Regions from separate parts of the Pseudovibrio sp. W64 genome, predicted to be linked through region 1. Evidence: riboswitches for the same ligand, from Rfam matches in the RefSeq annotation. Region 1 holds a riboswitch; the other holds the start of a gene.
The links. A riboswitch is a leader RNA that binds a small molecule or an ion and turns the genes downstream of it on or off. The one in region 1 is predicted to bind cobalamin.
Positions count from the first base shown of each region.

Region 1 (4,176 bases):
ACTCCCAATAGTACCGAGACACCGGTTGCGACAAGAACGTTGAAGATCGCGCTGCCCAACTCTCCTGAGTAAATGCTTGTGTTACCAACAGAAAAGCCAATGCCGCCAACGGCCATCAGCGCCGCGCCTGCTTTGATCTGCAGCACATTGTAGTTTTGTGTGTTGCGCAGAATGTACTCAGGTAACGCTGGTGAGTTTCTTAGTCCGGTCACTAACATGCCGGAAAAGGCGACGAATGTTGCGAGCAATGTGACTACGGTACCGCCGCCAATCTGCTCGAAACCAACTGACAGCACGGTGTTTTGGCTAATCGGATGAAGCAGTAACCCTTGGACACCTTTCAGGTAGGCAGGGTAGATGACCCCGCCGATTGAGAGTGCGAGAATGATCGTCGCACGCAGTGTCAGCTGATGGGATAGAGGCAGATAAGCCAGAACTGCGATCATCGCTGCCATTGCTGCGTGGATTGCAGCGGCGTGGATGTCCCCCTGTGGTCTGAATTCCACTTGAGACTGCCAGAGGATCAATTGTGCCGTTACATCAGGCAAGTTCAGCGTTGTGTCGATGAGCAGGCATGCTGCTGAACTGATGACGATGAGGAGAAGGGCACGGTTGAAAAAACGCGTCGCCCGCATACGCTCCTGAATAAACAGGCTGGAATAGACAATTAGTATTCCAAGAACACCAAGCGCGAACAATCCAACAGACAATATGGTCCATAGGTTCTGCTGCTGAGTGAGCAGTTCAGCTTGATTGAGCTGATTGTGAAGGCCACCTGTCGCAGGATCGAAAATCGACGCATACGATGACGCTGACATGAAGTGTATCGATAAACCAATTAAAACGAAAAGGAGCAATACAGGAAGTAAGAGGGCTCGAAAATGCATTTGGGTACCCCAGGAAATTCCTCGGCATAATTGTTTGAAATTATTGCGCATTTATTAAGAATTCTAGGGATGAACTGGGTTTAATTCTAAAAAGTATCGAAAAGTGGGGTGCATATGACGTTTATCTGACACTTACAAAGCAAATTTATGAAAATTGTAAGTAAATGTTTCGTTGAGTGAAATTCTTTATATACGTGAATACTCGTATTTATCTTCAAGTTGAGAGGAAAGAGGGGCGGGCTGTCAATTATGATTCTCTTCTCTTTTCACGACAGCATTTAGTTCATTTTTTATGGGCAATTGATGTGCATTGTAGTTCACCATCTTGCTGAAACAACTTTCAGGTGGTCTTGAACGATGCAGTGGTCCAGCTTGTTTTTATACTCAGCGGTTTCGGTTTTGCAGCCAACTGGCGGTGAGCGAGATAACATCTTGCCGAGTTGGAGCTCAACCACAGCACGCCATGGTATCGTAGAAAGCATTGAGCGTATGGCTCGGGCTGGGAGCCCTGAATATGTGAAACTCGATGACCGTGTTGCTGTTTTGGTTGGCGATGGGGCTTTATGGAGTGACGCGCTGGCTGGCGCAGACAATGAAGTGACGCCACCTGAAGCTGGCGACAGTTTTGGAAGCTTTGCTGTTTATTCTGAGAGTGTACGTGCTCATCTGTCATTACACGGGCCGAAGGCTGTTGGCGCAACGTATAGAGAGTTCGCTTTTCAGCCTCTGAAAGAGCTGGTGGGCTTTTTAAAAGAGCATCACTTTCAGATTTGGGTTTTAAGCTTTGGAGACCATGAAGTAGACCGCACAATGGCGGAGTTGAATTACGGACTTCCGAGATTTCGGGTTATCGAGGTTGCTCCCCACGCAGCGCCGGTGTCTTCAACAGATCTTGCCCGAATTATCTGGGAGAGGATAGGAACAGCACCCCAGATTTTTCTTGGACGATCTCACAGTGATCTTGGCTTGCTGAAGCTTGCTGGAAAAGGTGAGGGGGTGCTTAAAATCCAAATTTCTGCCAGCCAAAATGCTTCCACTCAGACACCGGATTCAACTCCTGATGATTCTGGAGAGCAGCAGAACTCCTGGAGCTTTGTGGTTTCTCCTGAGGAGCATTGGCTAAGGAAATATTCGTGGCAGGCACCTTCGGAGAGAACTTATAGCAAGAACTAATAGAAAATACTGAGACTTTCGTTGCAAGTTGCCCGAGATATATTTGATCTATTCTAGTTTTAATCGATTGAAAATCTGAGTGCTTTTGTAATGTTGAATAATATCCGATGTTTCTGAGGTAATTTTATTTATTTTGATGAAGATCAATGAAGAGATGGGGCACTCTGATATTTCTAAATACAGCTTCGGCTGGCACTCGGATGGGGGAGTGTCAACTTTCTTAAAGGCGTGTACCAACGGGTACACGCCTCTTTTTTTGCCTGCAGCTCTAGCGGGTTACGAAGGCCGTTGCATCCCTCTGATTGTTGCTTATCCCAACTGCCTCTTATTTCTAGTTGTGTCTTCTCTTTAAATTTAGGATATTCCCGCTGTTGGGTTCTGTAGAAGCCAAGCTTCTTGGATGAAAAGGGAATGCGGTAGGGATGACCAAAGATGGGCCCGAACCGCAGCTGCCCCCGCAACTGTTACGTGGTGCGTTCTTCATAAAAGCCACTGGAGATGATCTCTGGGAAGGCGGAGGACGCAAAAGCCATAAGCCAGGAAACCTGCCCGATACGACATAAACTCATGACCGCACGGAGGGTGCGAAGAGGAGCATATTAAATGCATATTGAACCGGGTTACGTTTCCGCCGCAAAGGTTATTGCTGCCAATGCAGGTGCCGTTGGCGTTATTGTCTGGGGCTGCAAAGAGCAGATCTCCGAATTCCTGAAAGAGCCATTCACACCACTGAAAACGCTATTGGCTGCGGTTTTCTTCTCCATTTTCATGCAGAGCTTCCATATGTCTGTTGGAGCATCAGAACTTCATTTCGTTGGTGCAATGGCGATGTATCTGACGCTCGGGTTTACCCCTGTTCTGCTTGGGTTTGCCATTGGCTTGCTGTTTCAGGCGCTCGCTTTTGATCCGCAGGACATGTACCACCTTGGCGTCAACAGCCTGTCTTTGATGTTGCCGCTGATTGCCGTCCATTACCTGAGTGGCCGTGAGCTGTTTTCCAAGGAACTGACCAAGCGTGTGAGCTTTGCGCAGATTCTGAAATTGGATGCGATGTATTATGCTGGTGTGACCGGCATGGTTGGCTTCTGGTTGATGATTGGGGACGTTGCTACGGCGTTTACGGCATGGGCGCAGTTTGCTCTGTCTTATCTGGCAATTGTTGCGTGTGAGCCATTGGTCACCTTCATTGCTGTGAAGGGGCTCAAGGCCGTTGAAGACAATGCGATTGTTCGGAACCTGACAGTGGTTCCGCAGCTGAAGCTGGCGTAAATTTTTACGAGCTTGTTTGTTATTGGGGCGGCAGAGTAAACCTGCTGCCCTTTTCTTGCGTGGAAGTGACCAGGTGTTGTCGTGAAATTCTCCGTTTGAGGAGAAAAAGCGACGGATTTGATCATCGCTGAAGTGTTATGGATTGCCCCTTGGCGCTGCTTCCACTATGAGTGCTCTCCAGAGATTTCATTGTTTACACAGATCAGGAGATGCAGGCAGTCCATGGCGCGCCAGTTCATCTATCACATGCACGGGGTCTCCAAGGCCTACGGTGCAAAAAAAGTACTCGACAATATTCACCTGTCTTTCTACCCGGATGCGAAAATCGGTATCCTTGGTCCAAATGGTGCAGGTAAGTCTACTCTTTTGAAGATCATGGCTGGTCTTGATAAAGAGTACACCGGTGAAGCATGGGCTGCAGAAGGTGCCAAAGTTGGCTACCTGCCGCAGGAACCAAAGCTGAATGAGGACAAGACCGTCCTTGAAAACGTGATGGAAGGTGTTGCGCACAAGCAGGCTCTTCTGGATCGTTATAACGAACTGATGATGAACTACTCAGATGAGACAGCCGATGAAGGCGCTCAGCTGCAGGACATCATTGACGCGCAGGATCTGTGGAATCTGGAAAGCCAGGTTGAGATGGCAATGGAAGCGCTTCGCTGCCCTCCATCCGACTCTCCTGTAAATAACCTTTCTGGTGGTGAGCGTCGCCGTATCGCGTTGTGTCAGCTGCTCTTGTCCGAGCCTGACCTGATGCTGCTTGACGAACCAACCAACCACCTTGACGCTGAGACCGTGCACTGGCTGGAACGCCATCTGCGTGAGTTCAAGGGTTCCGTTCTGATCA
Region 1 covers NZ_LMCI01000003.1:27,712-31,887, reverse strand. The annotation lists gene PsW64_RS02310 (EAL domain-containing protein) at 1-818, opposite strand, end outside; gene PsW64_RS02305 (hypothetical protein) at 1,245-2,060, shown strand; cobalamin riboswitch at 2,417-2,627, shown strand; gene PsW64_RS02300 (energy-coupling factor ABC transporter permease) at 2,664-3,329, shown strand; gene ettA (energy-dependent translational throttle protein EttA) at 3,552-4,176, shown strand, end outside.

Region 2 (4,176 bases), on a different contig from region 1:
CATAATCCTGATCCAGCAAGTTTTCACCGCGGACATGGAACGTCAGATTATCGGTGTACTGGTAGGCAGCTTTTGCGTTGACTAGAACGAAGTCGTCGAGCTTAATTGGCTCTTTACTATCGTTCAGATCATTGAGACCATAAACATAATTAGCGTTTACACTGAGCGCGAGAGGCTCCCATGGTTTGTAAGTAAAACCAAGGTTTATGTCGTGCAGAGGCACACGGCGTAAACGTTTTTTGTCCGGCCCTACCGCCCAAGTGTATGTGTAAGCGCCATTAAAGCTTAGATTATCCAGAGCAGCCCAGTTTGCAGAAAGTTCGGCCCCTTGGCTGCGTGACAGACCGTCGATTTGCTCATACTTGTAAGTCACAGGATCATTAATGATCAAATCCTCTGTGAGGATATGAAAGTAACTAGCAGATAGTTTGAGTTTGTCATTGAACAGGTTTTGATCCACCCCGATATCATAACTCACACTGGTTTCTGGCTCAAAATTTGGATTGCCGGAATAGCTATCATAGAGTTCGTAGGATGAAGGAGCACGGAAGCCGTTTCCAAGACTGGAACGGAGTCGAGTACCGTCAAGAACCTGATAAGAAATCGTTCCTCGCCCGGTCAGGTAGTACCCATAGGCGTTGTGATGATCCAATCTGATAGCACCACTAACATTCAGTGGATCCGTTGGATTCCATTGGGCTTGTAGAAAGCCACCAATGACTTCGATGTCCTTGGTCTGACCTTTCACCTTTTCGCGGCTCCAATCTCCTCCAAAGTTGAGTCGGAAACTGTCGCTAACATCAAGATCATTCAACAGCTCGAACTTAACGCGGTTACCTTTTGCCGTATAGCCGCTGCTATATTCTCTTGTAAGATCAGAGAACTGGATAGACGCGTCAGTCGTCATACGTTCATCAAGCCAGATGTAATTCGCGCCAATTTTTCCAAAGTATTGCTCGGCTTTAACCTTGTTGTTTGCAGCTGGTGAGGTGCTCCCATCATACTCGGTTGTGCCGTGCAGGCCACGCGCAGCAAAATAGAGGTTTAGCTCTTCGGTAACATCAACAGAGCCTTTTGCAGAAAATGTCTTATTCTCATATCCATCTTCATCTGATGGGCGGCCCTTGGGGGAAACAGCACTAAATCCGTCAGTATGGAAACGCTGCGTATTAATAGCGATATCTGCCCGATCAGAGGCAGCTTTCAACCCATAAGAAGCGTTTACGGTGCCGTAGCTACCGCCTTCAATTGTTGCAGTATGGTTTACGGTACCAGCTTCAGCACGTTTCGTGATGATGTTAATTACACCAGCAACGGCTTGCCCCCCGTAGAGAGCGCTTTGAGATCCTTTGAGGATTTCAATACGCTCCACATCATTGAGCAACATATGCTCCAAACGTGCTTCAACCTGTGGCGAGCTGGGATCGGAAATATCAATTCCATCTACCAGAACTTTGGTGTAATAATTGCTCATTCCGCGCATACGCAGCGAGCTTTGCTTACCCGCACCACCATTTTGCGAAAATGAAATTCCCGGGAGTTTTGTCAGGTATTCAGAGACAAATGTAGCGCCGTCGTTTTTCAGGTCTTCTTCGGTCACAACATGTGTTGTGGAGCCGACTTTGCCGGCTTCGGTTTCCGTTCTGTTGGCGATGACGATGATTTCGTCGAGCTCGGTCTCGTTTGCGGATGAGATAAGTGTTGAGCTGAAGAGAGTTAAGAGAGTTAAGAGAGTTAAGAGAGCTACACCAGATTTGAGGTTAGCTGCGATCCAAGATGTGTTACGCACGAGTTTGGTCCATCATTCACAGCATCCATGACGGATGCCATGCTGTTGATTGCATTGTGCGTCTTTGAAGAAACTTGGTTCTAACCTTTTGAAATAAAGTCAGATTCATTACCGCTCAGACGCACTGTGAATGTCACCTGAACGGAATACCGCCCCTTAGCACGCCCCGTGCCGTGGGTGAGTGACTGCATCTGGCAGGTCTCCTGGCTTGCGCGTCCTTACTGTTGCTCCGCCTTCCCAACACTGCTTTAAACAGCTGCGTCAGTGGCATGTGTGAGCAACAACTCTACGCTTACAGTTGCGGGGGCAGCCACGGCTTTTCCAATCGGACCGTGTTCCCTTTTCATTTTTATCTAATCGACAAAAATACCAAATGCCCGGCTATTGATCAGATTTCAGGGGCTTTCGTCAACTGGCTGAATAGCGAACTTGATAAAATTCGACCAATTGCCTGCAAAACTCACAGAAATTGCTGATGCGGCCACACTACCAGATCTTGCGGTGCGGCCACTTGAGGTCGCACCTGCTTGTGGTACTTAGGCAGCATGGTTGCATATCGTCTGTTTAACTCATGAAAATCAAAGCACAGCCGAGAATGACGAGGAGTGCACCAATCCATGCCCCAATGGCAGGAAACTCTTTGGTTTGCCACCACAGGACAGGCAGCATCATCGCTGGGGTGGTTGCAGACAGGGTAGAAACGATGCCCACCTCTCCGCCACTCAGCGCATAGAGGATCAACGTCATGCCGATACCCATGCCAAGCATGCCGGACAAGGAGGCCAGTGCGACAATCTCTTTGTTGATTGGGTTCGCCAATCTGAAAGGACGGCCCGGCAGGTAAAAGAGCACCAGCAAACCAAAGGCTGCAATGGTGCAGCGCATAAGCGAGATGGCGACGGGATCTGCTCCACTTTCCATAACGGGACGAATGATGATTGACCCGACTGATTGGGAAAGTGCGGCCAACGTGCCAAAGAGGACACCAATGGCAACAGGACCTCTAATCGCCTCCCATTTATGAAGCTGGTCTTTGCGCTTTCCAAACGCAATGGCGAGGATAACGCCGACCAGAACGAATGAGATACCAACAAGTGCCTGAAATGACAGTTCCTCTGACAGAAACAGCCAACCAAGAAGCGCTGACATGGGTGCGTTCATGGAAAACAGGATGGCTGTGCGGCGCGGCCCCATACGGTTGAGCGTGAGGAACAACAAAGTGTCCCCCATGAAGATGCCTACAAAGCCCGAGAGAAAGATATGAGAGGCGTGGCTTGAATCAACCGTGTTCCATGTGCCTGTTGCAATGACATAGATACCCAGAAACACCACAACAAACCACATACGCACACAGTTGAAGCCAATGGCTCCAAGGTGAGCTGCAGGTTTTGCTGAAATGAGACCACCAATAGCCCAGGTGGCAGCGGCACCGAGCGCGGCAACTTCAAATAAAAACATGGGGTGACCTAACCGACGAAACTACGGCACGGCGCAGTTTGTTTATAAAAGCCAACCAGCTCTACTGCTCTTGGATTTGCCGCGCAAGCGCAGTCTGGTGAATTTTAGAACAGACCAACAGCTATTCAGGCAATAATATTTCACATCTCAGCAAAACACAGATGAGCACCGTTAACTAAGTTAGTTTCAAGTGCCCTACCTCAATCTTGAACTTTGCAGGTGCATTCGGTAGAGATTCTACGTAGAGATTACATTGCTGTTCCTGCCTGATTTGCGTTTTTGACGCTCTCTCCGGCTCATTTGATTACACGTTCTAATCTGGAGATTTTCCATGAAAGATATTGAAATTGCCCGCGCAGCAGACATGAAACCCATTGCGCGCATCGCTCAAAATCTGAAGATCCCGGAGGACGCTCTTGAACCTTATGGCCGGTTTAAAGCCAAGGTTAATCTGGATGAGATGCCAGAGCTGAGCAGCAATCCGTATGGCAAACTCATACTTGTGACAGCTGTTTCCCCAACCCCAGCGGGAGAAGGCAAGACTACGACAACTGTGGGCCTGGGCGACGCGCTCAATCGCATCGGGCTGAAAACAACCATCTGCTTGCGTGAACCCTCGTTAGGCCCATGCTTTGGCATGAAGGGTGGAGCTGCGGGTGGCGGTTACGCGCAGGTGGTGCCTATGGAGGATATCAATCTCCATTTTACAGGTGATCTGCATGCAATCACTGCTGCGCATAACCTGCTTTCTGCGATGATCGACAACCAAATCTATTGGGGCAATGCAGAGAATATTGACCAGCGCCGGATTGTCTGGCGCCGGGTGGTCGATATCAATGACCGCTCATTGCGCTCCATTACCACTGGGCTTGGCGGCGTCAGCAACGGGTTCCCGAGCGAGTCTGGCTATGACATCACCGTGGCTTCTG
Region 2 covers NZ_LMCI01000038.1:888,905-893,080, reverse strand. The annotation lists gene PsW64_RS20660 (TonB-dependent receptor plug domain-containing protein) at 1-1,789, opposite strand, end outside; cobalamin riboswitch at 1,966-2,178, opposite strand; gene PsW64_RS20655 (DMT family transporter) at 2,354-3,247, opposite strand; gene PsW64_RS20650 (formate--tetrahydrofolate ligase) at 3,579-4,176, shown strand, end outside.
Region 2: it holds a riboswitch for cobalamin, as region 1 does, so the genes downstream of both, PsW64_RS20660 (TonB-dependent receptor plug domain-containing protein) here and PsW64_RS02300 (energy-coupling factor ABC transporter permease) in region 1, are expected to answer to the same signal.